Regions from separate parts of the Lysinibacillus sp. C5.1 genome, predicted to be linked through region 3. Evidence: riboswitches for the same ligand, from Rfam matches in the RefSeq annotation. Region 3 holds a riboswitch; each other region holds the start of a gene.
What was found. A riboswitch is a leader RNA that binds a small molecule or an ion and turns the genes downstream of it on or off. The one in region 3 is predicted to bind cyclic di-GMP.
Positions count from the first base shown of each region.

Region 1: it holds a riboswitch for cyclic di-GMP, as region 3 does, so the genes downstream of both, I5435_RS20085 (hypothetical protein) here and I5435_RS15875 (hypothetical protein) in region 3, are expected to answer to the same signal.
Region 2: it holds a riboswitch for cyclic di-GMP, as region 3 does, so the genes downstream of both, I5435_RS18270 (NPCBM/NEW2 domain-containing protein) here and I5435_RS15875 (hypothetical protein) in region 3, are expected to answer to the same signal.
Region 4: it holds a riboswitch for cyclic di-GMP, as region 3 does, so the genes downstream of both, I5435_RS20050 (methyl-accepting chemotaxis protein) here and I5435_RS15875 (hypothetical protein) in region 3, are expected to answer to the same signal.

Region 1 covers NZ_CP066226.1:4,072,456-4,077,053, reverse strand. The annotation lists gene I5435_RS20095 (lipoteichoic acid synthase) at 1-254, shown strand, start outside; gene I5435_RS20090 (tRNA dihydrouridine synthase) at 576-1,529, shown strand; cyclic di-GMP riboswitch class I at 1,712-1,799, shown strand; gene I5435_RS20085 (hypothetical protein) at 1,947-2,321, shown strand; gene I5435_RS20080 (hypothetical protein) at 2,360-3,073, shown strand; gene I5435_RS20075 (methyl-accepting chemotaxis protein) at 3,111-4,145, shown strand; gene I5435_RS20070 (MFS transporter) at 4,241-4,598, shown strand, end outside.
Region 2 covers NZ_CP066226.1:3,714,577-3,719,174, reverse strand. The annotation lists gene I5435_RS18270 (NPCBM/NEW2 domain-containing protein) at 1-2,828, opposite strand, end outside; cyclic di-GMP riboswitch class I at 3,034-3,120, opposite strand; gene I5435_RS18265 (PDDEXK family nuclease) at 3,394-4,392, shown strand.
Region 3 covers NZ_CP066226.1:3,243,106-3,247,703, forward strand. The annotation lists gene I5435_RS15865 (bifunctional folylpolyglutamate synthase/dihydrofolate synthase) at 1-802, opposite strand, end outside; gene I5435_RS15870 (bifunctional folylpolyglutamate synthase/dihydrofolate synthase) at 799-2,091, opposite strand; gene I5435_RS15875 (hypothetical protein) at 2,233-2,634, opposite strand; cyclic di-GMP riboswitch class I at 2,722-2,823, opposite strand; gene I5435_RS15880 (valine--tRNA ligase) at 2,948-4,598, opposite strand, start outside.
Region 4 covers NZ_CP066226.1:4,066,792-4,071,389, reverse strand. The annotation lists gene I5435_RS20065 (alpha/beta-type small acid-soluble spore protein) at 223-417, opposite strand; gene I5435_RS20060 (YehS family protein) at 612-1,109, shown strand; gene I5435_RS20055 (hypothetical protein) at 1,343-1,537, shown strand; cyclic di-GMP riboswitch class I at 1,763-1,848, shown strand; gene I5435_RS20050 (methyl-accepting chemotaxis protein) at 1,956-3,704, shown strand; gene I5435_RS20045 (SDR family NAD(P)-dependent oxidoreductase) at 3,694-4,446, shown strand; gene I5435_RS20040 (sodium:solute symporter family protein) at 4,471-4,598, shown strand, end outside.

The DNA.
Region 1 (4,598 bases), 830 kb from region 3:
GAAATGGCGATTTTGTGAGTCCAGAGATTTATTCAATTAATGAAAAATTTTATGATAATAAAACTGGATTACTACTAGATGATAGTCAACTAGAGGCAGCACAAGCTATTAAAAAAGAAGTAGATTTTAAATTAGGCTTATCTGACAAAGTAGTGAATGGTGATTTACTGCGATTTTATAAACCAACAGGTTATACGCCAGTAGATCCTTCAAAGTACAATTACAACAAAGATGACAGTATAGAAGCTAAATAATAATTAGTAGGCAGTTCAAGATGATGAGTTTGATATCACGAAGTTTATGATATTGTACCGTTAGCTAGGACTGCCTTTTCGCTTTTTAACACGAGCTGCTAGTGCATAGTATTTCCTGATTTTAGAAGTTAGAAATCTAATTAAAGTAGGAACTGTATGAAGATAAATAACAAAAGCTAGGTTATACTATAATAATGACTTTATTGCTGAAACTAGCATTACGGTGTTAAGGACGATTCGTTTTTAGAAGTAGAAGCAATGAAGTTTTAGGGGATAAGTGAATAACCGAATATCCTATAATGAGAGGGTTTGAAGTAAAATATGACGAATAATTTTTGGCGGGATTTACCGCGACCATTTTTTGTACTTGCTCCAATGGAAGATGTGACGGATGTTGTGTTTCGTCATGTCGTAAGTAAAGCAGGTAGACCAGATGTATTTTTTACCGAGTTTACAAATTCAGATAGCTATTGTCATCCAGAGGGTCAGAAAAGTGTGCGAGGACGTTTGCTTTTTACTGAAGATGAACAGCCTATGGTTGCTCACATATGGGGAGATAATCCTGAATATTTTAGACAAATGAGTATTGGTATGGCGGAGCTTGGTTTTAAAGGTGTTGATATTAATATGGGCTGTCCTGTACCGAATGTGGCTTCACGAGGCAAGGGAAGCGGTCTTATTTTACGTCCTGATGTTGCTGCGGAACTTATTCAAGCAGCGAAAGCGGGTGGACTGCCTGTCAGTGTGAAAACAAGACTTGGCTTCACAGAAGTGGATGAGTGGCAGGAATGGCTTACACATATTTTAAAACAAGATATCGCTAACTTATCAATCCATTTGCGTACGAGAAAAGAAATGAGCCAAGTAGAAGCACACTGGGAGCTAATTCCGGAAATTAAAAAATTACGAGATCAAATTGCACCAAATACGCTATTAACAATCAATGGAGACATCCCTGACCGTGCAACAGGTATGAAGCTAGTTGAACAATATGGTGTGGATGGCGTGATGATTGGACGAGGTATTTTTAAAAACCCATTTGCTTTTGAAAAAGAGCCAAAGGAACATAGTAGTAAAGAATATCTTGATCTTTTAAGATTACAGCTTGATCTTCAAGATCAATATGCTGAGGAGCTACCACGCTCAGTTACTGCGCTGCATCGCTTTTTCAAAATCTATGTTAAAGGATTCCGCGGGGCAAGTGAATTAAGAAATCAGTTAATGAATACAAAGACAACGGATGAAGTACGCGAATTGCTCAATCAATTTGAATAGGTGCCAGTCACTCAAACAATTCTAAATTGTTTGAGTGACTGGCACGTACTACATTCTTACTACGTAGTATCTTAATATTACTTATATTTACCTAATATTCTTTAGATAATATTACTAGTGTCGACAAAAATTGACATGTAATTTATAATGTAAAATTGTAATAATGTTAGTATTATTTTAAGAAAATGAAAAGGCAAACTTACTGAAAGGTAAGGACGCAAAGCTACGAGTCTAAAATCCTATTGGGATTATGATAGTCGGGTTGCCAAAAAATAAACGATTATTTGGCTATCCTTAATTTTTATAATAAGGGTAGTTTTTATTTTCCTAAAAGGGGACAAATTAAAGAACTATAGCGTTAATAAAGTCTTGTTAGTATAGAATAGTAAAAAAACTATATGAAAAAGGAGATTAAAAATGTTAGTCGTTGATAAACCGAAATATAATATGGCGATTTATGAAGCAAAAAAAGAAGTACACGTTCAAGTTCATGGGTTTATTAAAACAGAGCTTGTAGAGGAATATATAAAAGATTTGGAAGAGACAGTGGCGAAAGTACCAAAAAAATCCTATACCTTTGTAGTTGATGCAACGTATCAATCACCTGTTCCATCTAAAGTTTCAGCGGAGCTAGGGCAAACATTAATGTTTTACGCATCACTTGGCTTCAAAGATATCTATATTGTCAATCCAGCCTCTAAAATTGCCTATGTGCAAGTGAGAAATGCTTTAGAGGGAGTGAATTTCCCAGGAACAGTAGTTGACAATGTATCACAATTAGCAACACGATAGTTTTTAAATCACTAGAAGCATATTTGGAGGAATTTATGATGCCAACATTACAAGATGTATATACATATGAAATCATTACAAAAGACCAACCAGACTTAATTGAAAAAGCGGCAACATGTTTAGCAAAAACATTTGTTGGAGTAGATGTAGCCGGTAAATGGGTGCAAGAACCGATAATCGGGTACTCCTTAAAATTACCTTATGATGATTTCTACCAATTCACGAAAGAATACATTGAAGACAATGTGCATCAAGGATACTGTGTTGTTGCGCTCGATGCAGAGCGTAATGTAGTAGGCGCTTTAGTTGGAGATACAAACGCACTGGAAATACATGAAGGTCCTATTTTTAGTGGCACGTTTTCTGATATGAATATAGTGATGGATGTATTAGAGGATATCGATGTTCGTTTCTTAAATGACTATAAACAACGTTATGGAAAAGAAATGGAAGATAATGAAGTGCTGCATTTATTTTTATTAGGTGTCATCGCTGAGCACAATCGCCATGAAATTGTACAAACGTTAGGTGATATTTTAGTTCAAAAAGCATCTGAAGAAGGGTTAAGACTGGTGTTAGCTGAAGCAACAAATCCGAAGTCAATGAGCTTGTTACAGAAGTATCATGGATTTGAAAAGTATGTAAATGTTGAAGGGGATTTCATTGTTCATAAATACGAAAGCAATGAGCATTTAAACGATATCCCAGCGACTGTAGCTGATGGAATTTATATTATTGTAAAAGAGTTATAAAACATCATAGGTAGAGAGAATAGGAGATTTTTATATCATGGATGCTATTATGCTAGTGATTATAGTATTTTTATTATGCACGTCCTTGTATTTTGCTTACCGATATTTTTCGCTTAAACGTCAGGCTGATAGTCAGAGTGAAGTGACAAACGGGGCAGAGGAATTATCTGCAAGTCAATTAAAAGAGCAATTTCATCTATACGAAAAAAATATAAATGAAAAAGGTCAAAATCTTGTTGAACATGGAGAGTATGCAGCGGAGAAGGCTGATATCGTTAGAGCAGCCATTGATGAGGTAGGAAAAGGGTTAAAAAAACAATTAGTAGCTACTGAGGAAAGTTCAACTTCGATTGAAGACATCACAGTGGCTATCGAAGAACTATCTATAAGATCAAACCAAATTTCAGAACAATCGAATACGACGTTAGAATTGACGCAAGAAGGTAACGAAAAGCTCAAAGATTCGATGGTGAAAATGGAGCAATTTGATCAAACGATTAATACAACTTTTGATGCAATCAATATTCTTGGAGAAAAATCACATGAGATTGGCAAGATTGTCAAAGTAATTACAGGGATTTCAGAGCAAATCAATTTATTAGCATTGAACGCAGCTATTGAAGCAGCTCGTGCAGGTGAACATGGAAAAGGGTTTGCTGTCGTTGCGGATGAAGTTCGTAAATTAGCAGAACAATCACAACAGTCCGCTGCTGAAGTATCGAATATCGTAAAAAATATTCAAGAAGAGACGGATCGAGTGGTTACATCCATGAAGCAAGGAACGGAAGAGTTTGCACAAACGAATACTACCATTTTAGAAATTGGTACGATGTTCGAAAGAATTGTAGAAACGACAAAAATTATTGCTGAAAATAATGCCAATTCATCTGCAAGTACAGAAGAATTATCTTCAAGCTCTCAGCAAATCATGGTGGCAATGAGAGACATTTCGTTCATTTCACGTGAATCTGTGGAAATGTTTGAGGAGCTAGTTGAAATTAGCGATGACGAATTAAGTACAATGGATAAATTAGTGCAAGAAGCAGGCAACCTTGTCAGCTTAAAAATATAGAGAAATCGGTGCCAGACACTAAAACAATTCAAAATTGTTTTAGTGTCTGGCACTCTTTCATATATTCTAGTAAAAGCTAATAGGGGTAGATATCCATGGACAAACAAAATAGCAAATACAGATGGGTAGTATTTGTTGTTGTATTGTTAACTTATTTGTTAATGGCGAGCCAACGCACAGCGCCAGGATTAATTACAGACCAATTAATGAGTGATTTTCAGGTCACGGCAGCAACGATTGGCTTATTAACAAGTATCCAATTTTTTGTATATACAAGCTTACAAGTACCAATGGGGATTTTGGCTGATCGTTACGGCCCTAATGCTTTTTTAATTTTAGGGGCGACACTTACGGGGATCGGTACAATCATTTATAGTCTTAGTACACATGCACTTATGCTATTTTTTTCGAGAATACTGACTGGAGTAGGGGATGCAACAATTTGGGTTAATA
Region 2 (4,598 bases), 470 kb from region 3:
TTTGTTTTGGTAGCTTGGTTTGATGCCAATGTTACGTTTACTGCTTTTCCTTTCAAACCATTCCCTTTATAGTCGACCGCACTATTATTTAAATACCATATTTTTTTATCTGGTTTTGGATACTTACTTGTTTTTGCTCTTGTTTCGTCCGTTACGACAAAGCCATGACGAGCAAAGTGTTCACTTAAATCTAAACCGAGCGCTTCAGAAGAAAACTCGACTAAATATTGTTGTTTAGAACGTTCGCCATCTGTTAGCGTGACATTTTTTTCGCGGTAAAGAGCGTTTAATTTTCCCCAATAGCCAGGGCTATACATTTCAAGTTGCCAGTAAACGGCTAGTTTTTCAAACAAACCTTGATCGTTATAATCTTTTGTGTTTTTTTTCAATACGTTTTTATAAACATTCGCTTCATATGGAATGCGTCCATCGATTTTCCCGTAAAGTGCTGACATATGCTGTGGAAGCATATTGTTTGTTACTTCGCCGATTGTTCGTACACCTATATCCATACGGTGACCGATTTCATGGATAAGCCCCCATGAACCGCCTTTTTCTTCTATCGGAACTAAAATATCAGCCACAACATCATCCAGTGTGCCAATATGATCGCCAGCTGCATACATGTACGCATAAGGCTGTGCAAGTCGTACGTTTTCTCTTATTAATTTTGGATCATGTTTTTCACTGCGCCCATCTAAACCGTAATACTTAAATAATTCGTCCATAAGGCGATTATACGATTCAATGGTTTGGAGTGGGCTATAGCCATTTTCTATATAGGTTTTGTAAGCACCTGTTGCAGTACCTGTCCAAAATAAATGGTCACCAACGACTTCTACAATATCAAGCACTTTGCGATCTTCAACATTTGGATGCTTCGCTATATCTTCATCAATTTTTTTCTTATAGTCGATTAAAAATTGTTTGAACTCCTCTACGTTTGTAGACTTTGTTGCAAATGGAATTCTCTCAACACCTTCGAATCTTAAGGTCGGTGCTTTACCTTGCTGTTCCGCTGTATAAGGATTTTCAATATAGATTGTGCCACCAGGTGTAACGGCCTTCTTATTATAAGAAGTTTTAGGGATGGCAGGAACAGTAATGACGTTTTTACCGACTTTTAAGCTGACACCTTGTCGCCAACTATTCCAAGCACCTTCTTGTTGTGAAAATGCCAAGCGTGGTAACGGACCAGTTGTTGATGCGTCAACGTAAACGGTAATTTGATCACCCGGTTGGGCAGCAAGGCCAGTTGGTTGTAAATTGTTACCGAAGCCGAATTTCAATTGTTGATTGGCATGTTTGACCATATCCCCGTGTTGCTCGGCTACTATAATTCTTCCTTCTGTAACCACTTCACCGTTCATTATTTTTTTAGCTAATTCGATATTGTCTTTATAAGTAGCATATAGTGGATGTGTTTTCGCTTCTTCTTCTAATGCGTTAATATGTTCGATGCTGTTGAATGCAGGGGAAACTGTATTCATCGTTCCGTCAGTAAATAACTGCGCCATTTTATCGTTTAATGCATCTTCTTTATAGAAGGCTAATTCACAAAGTGTTGCCCAATTTTGATTGGATTTAGTGAATTTAAATTTCACCCGTTTAAATGTCGTCGGTGCAAATTTTGCCTCTACTAATCCTGCGACCATGTTATGTTTACCTGTTGAGACAAGTTCATAGGTTTCGCCTTTTGACGTTTGGGAAGCGTAAATTTCAAATTCCTCGGCAAAGCCTTTACGGTCAGAAGGTCTTGCTCCATAAATAATACGATTTAATGTAACAGGTTCTATAAATTCAACTTCTACTTCATTTGAGAATGTAGCTGTGTTGCTTTTATTTGTTTCCCAATATGTATGAACATCGCCATCGATGGCATTTTTGATAATGGCGCTCGCATAGTGTCCGCCATTGTTGGTAATTTCTTTAATGTTTGCCTTATCCATTCTAAATAACTTTGAATACGCTTCGTTGGCATAATGGCTAAATGACGAAGTTAGTGCAGTTGTCGCTGTAATTTTTTCATTGCTTAGCAGTGCTTTCGCATTGTCAATATCTTCTTTGAATTGTGCGTAGAAGGGGTGGCCTTGGGTTTCGACCTCTAATTGATTGATAGCATCTATGGTGTTGAATTTGTCACTTACAGCGCTCATTGTACTATCTGTAAAGAGTGTCGCCATTTTGTCAGAGACAGGATCTTCTTTATAAAATTGAAACTCGGATGCACTTGCCCAATCTTGATTTGCTTTCGTAAAAACAAATTTTAGTCGTTTAAATTCTGTAGGATTGAATTGGATTTCGACGATATCTCCAGTAGAACCTGTATATTGTCCTGATGAAACGAGTGTAAAATCATCGCCTGTATCTGTAGTGGAGCTATAAATTTCAAACTGCTGTGCAAAACCTTTTCCTTTTGTAGAAGATTGACGAGCTGCATAGACAATTCGATTTAATGTAGATGCTTCATGGAACTGAATGATCACTTCATTAGTGAAGGAGGTACTATTGGGTTTCCCTGTTTCCCAATGGCTGTTCATATCACCATCAATCGCTTTATCTATAGTAGAACTTCCATATTTTCCGCCGTTGTTCGTAATCGATTGAATGTTTGCTCTCGCTATTTTAAATACGTCATCGTATGCTTTTAAAATATCTGTTCCGTACAATTCAAATTTTTTCACCGAAGCGATGGAATAATTAGTACGAGCTTCGGCTGAAGTTTTAACTATATCTCCACTTGGATTTTCAGTGGCTAAAACATTCATTGGACCACCGACTAAATTTAAAGCAAGGGCAGATACTGTTACAATCTTTACTACTTTCATCTAAATTCCTCCTTATGCATTTTTCTTACAGAGTACATAAAAAAGCTACTCAAAAAAGAGTAGCTTTATTTTAAATAAGGCAATCATAAAAAATCCCACATTATAATAAATAGCACTAAAAAATGCCTTTCGTAAATTATATTAATATACAATTATCAGTGGGTTGTGTGTTACGTCCTTACTAAACAAAAAGTAGTATGTACTCTTCGGCAACTGGCAGACATAGTTATTAAAAACCTTAGTCCCTATAGCTTTGCGTCCCTAAATTTCTTTAGGTTTGCCTATTCAATTTTCTACAATAAAGAATAGCATAAGGAAAATCATTGCCAAAGTACAATTTGCACTATATTTTACCACCTATAATTCGGGTAAAATGGCGAGGTTTTTTTTATTGGGCGAAAAATAATGTCATTTAATGGTGGTTCATTTGTTATGTGTAAAAGACTTTAGTAAGAGAAAAATGGTTTATCTGTAAACTACTTATGTCATGGGTACTGATATTGAAAATATTTACAATAGGTGAAATAATAGATTTGATACTATTTAATGAAAGGAAATGGACTACATGTTATATAAATTAAATAAGTCCTCCTGGGATTATGAAAAGGTAAAAAGAGTGAGTCTTGATGCGATTGGTTGGAAAGAGAAGGATTTAGAAAGGTTAGTATCTAAACATCTGCAAGATTTTATTTCTAGCAAAGATTTAATGACAATATTTAACGAGCGTCCAAGACAAGAAGAACCCGATATTTTAGCAGTTGATAAAGATGGCGATTTATATATATTTGAATTGAAAAGATGGGGTTCAAATCAAGAGAATTTGCTACAAGTATTGAGATATGGTCAATTATTCGGCAATAGTAGTTACGATGAGCTCAATGAAAAATACCTCAAATATAGCCAAGGTAATATATCGTTAATGGATGCCCATAAGCAGTATTTTGATAAAGACGCAAGTAATCAAATTACCCAAGAGATGTTTAATAATAAGCAACATTTCATTGTTATGACAAATGGCTTAGACCAACAAACGGTAGAAGCAATTATTTATTGGAAGAAGAATGGTTTGACTATTGATGCCATTGTCTACTGGATATTTGAAGTCAATGGTGAACATTATATTGAGTTTAATATGTATTCGCCAATTGAAAGTTATTTAGAATATGAGAGTAGCGCCTACGTTTTAAACACGAATCATACCAATAATCCACTAACGACAGACGAAATGTTAGATGAAAAGAAAGCAGCGGCTTATCATAAAGGATGGCAAGAAAAAATAGAAAAGATTCAAAAGGGCGATATTGTATTTCTTTATAAAAGCGGCGCTGGCATTGTAGGATACGGAAAAGGTTCCGGTAAATATAACAAGCAAGATTATAATGGCTATACTAATGCAGAGACAAATACACCTTTACAAGATTTTTGTAAATTAAAGCGTCCATTAAGTGCTTCTGAAATGAAAGCTATTTGTGGACAAGGTTTTAACTTTAGACAAACGATGTTCTCAATTAGTGAAGAAAATGCCAATAAATTAATGCGAGTAATTCAAAAACATTACTTGTAACATTTTAGGAGCGATATTTTAGCCGTTTAGCGTTACCGCGGTTAACGAGCTTCCATCACCATTTACACAATCTTCTACGTCATTATGCGTAGGAGGTTTTTTATTTTTGTTTGAATAGCAAGCGGCAGCGATATTGAACTGTAATGTTTAGTTCATCTTCCGTTCATTTTCAGTTCATGTTGTGTTCATGTTGACTCTATATTCTA
Region 3 (4,598 bases):
CAACTTCTAAAAATGCCGTAATGGCTAATGCCATATTATTCGCTTGATGAGGTCCTTTCATATGACGTGTAAGATTTGTGATATGTAAGTCCATAGTCTCATTTTTATAGTTCTCATAGTCATGCATCCGCACAATATGGAATTGATTGTTCAGCTCTAGAACAGGTGCTTGCTTTGCATTAGCTTCTCTCTCAATAATGTTCTTTGCTTCACAAGGTAAATCCCCGATTACAACTGGTCGATGCTGTTTAATAATCCCTGCTTTATGCTGTGCAATGCTTTCAATAGTTGGACCTAAAAATTTTGTATGCTCTAGCGCTATACTCGGAATAATCGAGACAATAGGTTGCACTACATTCGTACTATCTAGTAAGCCCCCCATACCCGCTTCGATTAATGCAATATCGACATCACAATGGACAAAATGCAAAAACGCTGCGACAGTTAAAAGTTCGAAATCCGTTAGTTTACCGCTAAGCCCCGCATTCTTCATTTGATGAAAAACGCGATCCATCTCTAGTGCTGAAATAGGTTGTTGCATTACTTGAATTTGGTCATGCACATTCAAAATGCATGGAGACATGAACTTGCCTACTTTTAAGCCATGTTCCTGCGCAATTGACTCTAAAAATGTTAATGTTGAGCCTTTGCCATTCGTGCCTGCAAGGTGCACAATTTGCAATGTTCTTTCAGGATTCCCTACAAGTGCCAATGCTTCTTCAATCGCTGTAAGCCCTGGCTTAATTACATCATCACTAGTTAAAGCCCATTTTTTCTTATAATCATCGAACTGAGGAATCATTGTGCTCCCTCCTGTATCCATTGGCGAACTTCAGCTATAAAATACAGCGAACCTGTAATCACAACAATATCTTGTTGGTCCTTATGTTGTATGACTTCACTTACTATATATTTCCAATTTTTGTTATATCGTTTGTCTTGATGCGTTGATAACATCGCTAACTGTTCAGCTGGCATGGCATTGGGTAGTCCAATTTGTGTAAAAGATATAGAAGTTGCTACTGCATCCATTAACGCAATACTATTGGCATGGTCTTTATCAGAAAGAGCTGCATAAATAAATCGATAGCGTTGATTTGGATAGACCTTCTGTAATGTTCGAATCAATGCGGCAGTTCCTTCTGAGTTATGAGCACCATCTAATACAATATTATTAGGGAACTGTTCAAAGCGACCTGCCCACTGTGCGTGTTGTAGCGCTTGGCGCATTGACTCTTCGGATAAATGAATAAGCCCTTTTTCACGTAATAAATCCATCGTTGTGATAGCCAGACTCGCATTAGCGATTTGATGCGCCCCTGCCATTTTTAATTGAATATCTGTGAGGTCAAGATGCGCATTGTGATAATGAAATGATTGCATGCCCATCTCCTGCTCCTGTGCAATCACGTTAAAATCATGCCCTAGAACAAGACACCTAGCATGACGTTCATGTGCAACCTTTTGAATCGTAGCAAGTGCTTCTTTATTTTTAACACCAACCACTACGGGTACACCTTCTTTAATAATACCTGCCTTCTCAAAAGCAATCTTCGCATATGTATCGCCTAAAAAGGCCGTATGCTCTAAAGAAATCGTTGTAATAATGGATACAAGTGGTGTTATGACATTGGTCGCATCAAGTCTTCCACCGAGCCCAGTTTCAATTAACGCAAAATCCACTTCTTCATGTGCGAAATATTGGAACATAATAAGTGTGACGACCTCAAAAAAGCTTGGATAGTCCCCATTATAATTTGCCTCAATGATTGAAGCTACGTTATTCATATACTGTAAAAATTGCTCGTCCGGAATTTGTTTTCCATTGATGGTCATACGTTCATTGACACGTGTTAAATGTGGTGAAGTAAAAGCACCAACCCGATATCCTGCATTCTCTAGCATTTCTCTCAGTACATTTACGGTGGACCCCTTGCCATTGGAACCTGCTAAATGGATAGCGCGCAACTTGTTATGCGGGTCCCCTAAACGCGCCAATACTTCACGCATCATGACTAAAGGTTCACGTTTATGATCAATCGCCTTTAATGTAAAAATAAAATCTGTACATGCTTTTATCGTAGTAAACAAAAGAAACACTCCCTTTCACTACAGTATAAAGGGTGACTGGCACACAAACAATTCTGATACAAATTTAAAAACACACAGAAAACCACTGTAGGAGTGATCATTTGTGTGTTTTTAACTAATTTTTTTCAAATAAACAACAAATTATTGTAATTGATGGATGCCTAATAGCGCTCCCATATCATCTAAAATTATTTTTGCATCATTATTTAAGAGTGGCATAACATCCGATCTTTGCACTAGTTCTAACGAATTTTTTAATGTTCTTTTCAGCATCGAAATATCAAAATTTGAACAATACTCATTAATCTTATTTATCACTAGTAAATCTGTACGTGTTAATGAAATCTTCGTATCTTTTTGTCCCTTATTATCCGCTAAAATATGTTTAATAAGAACCCGTCCACTTGCATTTAATAGTCGATAATATTTAGCCTCCGATAACTTTAAAAGATTTGCTTCTATAATTCCCCTAGCGCTCACAAAATCTAAATCATCACAAGCTTTGTTTACTTTCACTACAATTGTTCCAATATTTCCTGACATAATAAACCTCCGTTATTCTTGCATTCAAAGTAAAAGACCATTCTACTCAACATAGAATGGCCATAAAATTAAATAAAAATTTCATTTAATGGTAACCAGGCGATCATAGTTTGAAAAATACTCATTTCTCTTCACCTTAGACCCTAGGCTTTGCGTCCTACCCTTTCGGATAGTTTGCCTTTATCTATTATACTAACTAAAATAGATAATACTATATATTTTTTCCTAACTCAATACATAACTTTTGATGCATAAAAAGAAAAACAGCAAATGACTATTTCGCCATCTGCTGTTTCTTCAAATCACTATGCTATTACATGTTTTTTAATTCTTCTAAACGTTTTAATACTACTGCATGTTTCTCTTCATAATCCGCTAATTTTTCGCGTTCAGCATTTACTAATGCTTCTGGAGCCTTTGAAACAAATTTTTCATTGGACAGCTTACCAGTGACAAGCTTCACTTCTTTCGCCCACTTTTCTAGTTCTTTTTCTAGACGAGCGATTTCTTCTTCTAGATTGATAAGACCTACAAGCGGTAAGAATAGCTCTGCTCCCGTTACTACTGCCGTCATTGATTGACTCGGAGCCTCTAAGCCTTCACCAATTGTTAACGGCTCAGGATTACAGAATTTTTCTAAGTAGGCTTTATTCGCTTCAAGAGTAGCAACTGTTGCACTATCTTTAGCAGAAATGAACAACGGTACTTTTTTGCTCATAGGTGTGTTAACTTCCGCACGAATATTACGCACCGAACGTATAATATCCATAAGGAGCTTCATATTGTCTGCTTCTTCAGCAAAGTGAAGATCCGTACGCACAGTAGGCCATGCTGCCACTGTAATTGACTCACCTTCATGAGGTAAATGTTGCCAAATTTCTTCTGTGATGAATGGCATAAACGGATGTAATAGACGCATTGTTTGGTCTAATACGTAAGCTAGTATAGATCGAGTTGTTTTCTTAGCAGCCTCATCTTCACCATTCAGCGGTAGTTTCGCCATTTCAATATACCAAGAACAGAAATCATCCCAAATGAAATTATATAGTTCACGACCTACTTCACCAAACTCATAACGTTCTGCTAATGAAGTCACACGTTCAATTGTTTCATTCAAGCGCGTTAAAATCCATTTATCGGCTACTGATTTTTCACCAGTTAAGTCGATTTCATCATATGTCATTCCATCCATGTTCATAAGTGCGAAACGGGAAGCATTCCAAATTTTATTAGCAAAGTTCCAAACAGATTCTACTTTTTCCGTTGTATATCGTAAATCTTGGCCTGGAGATGAACCTGTTGCTAAGAAATAACGCAGTGAATCCGCTCCGTATTTCTCAATAACATCCATTGGGTCCACACCATTACCAAGTGATTTACTCATCTTACGTCCTTCGCCATCACGTACCAATCCGTGGATTAATACATCTTTGAATGGGCGTTGTCCAGTAAATTCAATACCTTGGAAAATCATACGAGATACCCAGAAGAAAATAATATCGTATCCTGTTACAAGCGTACTTGTTGGATAGTAACGTTGATATTCTTCATTTGCCTCGTCAGGCCAACCCATTGTAGAAAATGGCCATAGTGCTGATGAGAACCATGTATCTAACACATCTTCATCCTGTGTCCAATTTTCTGCGTCTGCAGGCGCTTCTTTACCTACGTAAATTTCACCTGTTTCATTGTGATACCATGCAGGAATTTGGTGTCCCCACCATAATTGGCGAGAGATACACCAGTCACGGATATTTTCCATCCAACGAGAATATGTGTTTTCAAAACGTGATGGAACGAAGTGAACTTTACCTTCCTCGTCTTTTTGCAGTTCTAAAGAGGCATCTGCAAGTGGTTGCATTTTAACGAACCATTGTGCGGAAAGATAAGGTTCTACAACTGCACCAGAACGTTCAGAATGTCCTACAGAGTGCATATGCTCTTCAATATTGATTAGGACACCT
Region 4 (4,598 bases), 820 kb from region 3:
CTAAAGTGGAAATATAGCGGTACTATATTGGTAAATTTTTTGTTCCACTTTATGTATGGAAGGAGTATTAGTGTTTTGGGAATAACAAGTATGGTCGGATACGTAATTATAGGTGCATTACTTATTCTTTTATTAGTATTCATCTTCGTCATGATAAAAGGGGCAAGAAAGTAAGTGCCAGGTACTAAAACAATTCTGAATTGTTTTAGTGCCTGGCACCTTTTATTTTTGTCTTTTTTCAGCCATTTCTACAAGTCGTTTCGTGATTTCTCCACCTACGGAACCGTTCGCGCGAGAAGAAGCATCTGGCCCAAGTTGTACGCCGAATTCTTGTGCGATTTCATATTTCATTTGATTAACAGCTTCTTGTACACCAGGAACTTGAAGTTTATTGGAACTTCGATTTTTATTAGCCATTTTTCTCACCTCCTTGTGCTATTAGAATGGTCGGCAGTTTGATTTTCATACATTTAAAAACAAGGAAATGTGCAATCTACATACTATAGGCGAGGAATAATTGCAAAGCTAGCTAAAAATACAATTTACTCTGTTATAATAAAGCCTGGCTCTTATAAATTCAGATTTTGCAAGGAAATCAAGGAGGTTTTGCTATGACGAATAATGATATTTTGATTCGTTTACGATATGCACTAGATATTAAAAATACGGATATGGTAGAAATTTTTAAGCTTGGTGGTATGAAATACACTAAAGAGGATGTATTAAACATGCTTATCAAAATTAAAGAAGATGAAGAAGATATCCCAGAGAATTACATTAAATGTAATAACAAAATGGTAGAGGCATTTTTAAATGGTTTAATTACTTTTAAACGTGGCCCTCAACAATCAAAACAAGGTCCACAGGAAGGGCCACCACCGGTTACAGGGAAAGAAAGCCCAAATAATATGCTTTTGAAAAAAGTGAAAATTGCAATGGCTTTAACAACGGAAGATATGCTTGATATTTTATATGAAGGTGGCGTAACAGTATCGAAAGGTGAGTTAGGCGCGATTTTAAGAAATCCTAGTCATCGTAATTACAAAGAATGTGGCGATCGCTTTGTGAGAAACTTTTTAAAAGGTTTAACATATAAATATAGAGATTAAGTATTAAATTGTTAAAGTGAATTGTGGTCGGATGCTTACCTACAGTAAGCGTCCCGCCTTTGTTTGTATTGGATGAAGTACATAATAACAATAAAAGCAATAAAAAATAAATTGTAAAATCACCATTATTTTCTTTGAACAGTTGATAAATGTGACGGAATTGTGTACAATGAAATTGACACAAAGTTGTCACAAATGGAAAAGAAATGTTCATGAATAGAGGGGTGCTTTTTATGATATTTTTTGATTTTATTTTAATTGCTATTTCTTGCATTAGTATTCCATTAATAGTTGCTGTTATGTTAGACATTTTTTATGCAGAACGTAAAAAAGTTCGTTTTTCATTACGCCGTACTTCTGTATGGTATATGTGCGTTTTTGCATTATCCTTTATTCCAGCTGTCTTACTCGTAACACAACTTGCATAATTGAATAAACATTTAGGGGTAAGTGTTTATCAGAAATTTAAGCAGCAATAACGTATGTTTACGTTGTCGCTGCTTATTTTTTGTCAGGACTTTTTACAATAAAGAAGAATATTTTTACATAGTAATTATTTCATTGTTTGTACATAAGTAGTAAAATAAGAGCATGGACTAAATAGTAATTTTGGAAGCTGTATTGATTATTTTTTACTATTATGTTAATTTGAGGAGAAATAAGGGCAAATCTACTGAAAGGTAGAGACGCAAAGCTACAGGTCTAAGGCAGATAACGCTATGATGGCTGGGTTGCAAAAGATTAGTAGTTATTGGGATTTATTATTTTTTTATCTTTAATAACCTATTTCTTTTGAAATAGGTTATTTTTTTTTGACCTATAAAATATAAAGAGGAGGAATTATCTATGCAATTTTTAAAAAATGTTTCATTGAAAAACAAATTATTACTTACAGTTTCAATTATTGTTTTAATGTTGATTTCTATCGTCACAACGCAAAGTATTAGTGAGCTTAACAAAAGAATGAATGTAGATTTGGAACAAGAGTTAAAAAGTGTTGGTATATTGACAGCTATGAATCTCGATAGTGATCAGATAAAACATTTATTAACTGAAAAAGGGGAAAGTAATCCCGATTTTAAAAATCTCCAAAAACAGCTAGATATGATTCAGGAAGAACAGGGGATAATGAGCTGGAGTTATATTTGGGATATGAAAGATAAAGGTGTTAATCCGATAGGGTATACATCCAACTTGAATGAGGTTTATGAAGCTGGTGAGATTTTCGAAGATTTAGCAGATGAACATGTAGCAACAGCTAAGCGTGCAATTGACAGTAATCAGTCTGAAGTGACGAACGTATTCGAAGATCAATTTGGTGCTTGGAGAACAGTATTTACTCCTATTAAAGATGATAATGGCAAAATGATTGCCTTATTAGGTATTGATTATTCCGCAGATTACATAAATACAATCATTAAAACAAGTATGACAAAACAAATTGCAATCGCAGTTGTTGGTTTGATTATTTTACTAATTTTACTTTACATAATTATCGATCGACTATTAAAACCTCTTAAGAAAGTAGTCGATGTTGCAAATCAAGTGGCAAATGGTGAATTGCAACAAGTTGAATTAGAAATTACAAAAGATGAAATAGGGAACTTATCGCAATCTATTCAAACGATGGTTACCAATTTGCAACATATTATTTTAAATATTAGAAATACATCTAATCATGTTTCTTCTGCTGCAAGTCAGTTAACTGTCAATGCAGGAGAGTCGTTTAACAGTTCTACCGATATTGCAAAGGATATGAAACGTATAAATGAGAATGCGGAAGCATCTATGGTGATGACAGAAGAAACTGCTGCAGCTATGGAAGAAACAGCAACAGGTATTCAACAAATAGCTGACTCAGCAAATACTGCTGCCGAATCATCTATAGCAGCATCTCTTGCTTCTGAACGTGGAGATAAAGTCGTGCAACAAGTTATATCCCAAATGGAGCTAATTAATGGTTCAGTAGAACAAATTGGCAAAACCATTAATGGCTTACATGTTAATACGAATAAAATTAGCGATATTGTGAGTCTTATTACAGCAATTGCGGATCAAACTAACTTACTTGCTTTAAATGCAGCTATTGAAGCAGCAAGAGCAGGAGAACATGGTAAAGGTTTTGCAGTGGTAGCAGATGAAGTGAGAAGGTTGGCAGAGCAATCCTCGCAATCAGCAACAGAAATATACAATCTAATTAGTACGATTCAATCCGATTCAAATGCTTCCATTGTCGTGATGGAAAAAGGAAAAGCAGATGTAAAAGCAGGTATGGAATATACAGATGAAGTAGGGGAAATCTTTAAAGAAATTCTTACATCATCGGAAGAAGTCGCTAGTCAAATTCGTGAAATTTCAGCAGCCTCTCAGCAAATTTCTGCTTCGTCAGAGGAAGTTGCAGCGTCTGTCAATAACATTAAACAATCAGCGGAGCTTTCATCAGAGTTTTCATCTAATGTGTCAAAAGCGACACAGGAACAATTAACGACGATGCAAGAAGTGAAAGAGGCTTCTTCTTCTTTAGGAATAACAGCACAAGAATTACAAGCGCTTGTAGCAAAATTCAAATTGGAGAATGATGAAAATGGAAAATAATTTAGCACAAAAAAATGTTCTGATTACTGGTTCTAGTAAGGGCATCGGAAAAGCAATTGCACTTGCATTCGCAAAACAAGGTGCCAATGTATTGATTAACTTTATTGGTGACGATCATGAAGCAGAAGAAGTGCGAGCACAGGCTGAAAAGCTAGGTGTACGAGCTTATAAATACCGTGCTGATGTATCAGACTCTCATCAAGTACAGGACATGTTCCGATACATGGATAGTCATCTAGGACAGATTGATATTCTTGTAAATAATGCAGGATTTGCACAAGCTTCTAGCGTGCTAGATTTAACAGACGAACAATGGGACAGAATGATTAAAGTACATCTTTATGGATGTTTTTATAATTGCCGAGAAGCAGCGAAACGAATGAAGGAACGAAACAAAGGCAAGATTATTAATATTTCTTCAGATATTGGTAGTCTAGGTTGTGAAGAGTTTACGCATTACTCAGCTGCAAAAGGCGGCATTAATGCATTTACGAAAGCTTTGGCAAGAGAATTAGCGCCCAACATCTTAGTAAACGCTGTAGCTCCTAGTGGGACACTCACAGATATCCTACAAGAATTTGGAGAGAACTATATTGAAGAGGAATCTGCAAAGTATCCATTAAAACGCTTGGCACAACCTGAGGAAATCGCAAAAAGTGTACTTTTTTTAGCCTCTGACAACGCTGATTTCTATACAGGTCAGATTTTAACGCCTAATGGTGGAGTAGTGATGAACGGATAATGTAAGAACTAAGGAGCAATAAAAATGTTGAATATTTTAATCTTTAGCGTGTACTTAATTTTTATTTATTATATTGGTTATAAGGGGTATAAACGCGTTAATACGGCAGAAGATTTAATCGTAGCCGGATGGAGCATGCCTCTCTCAGTTGT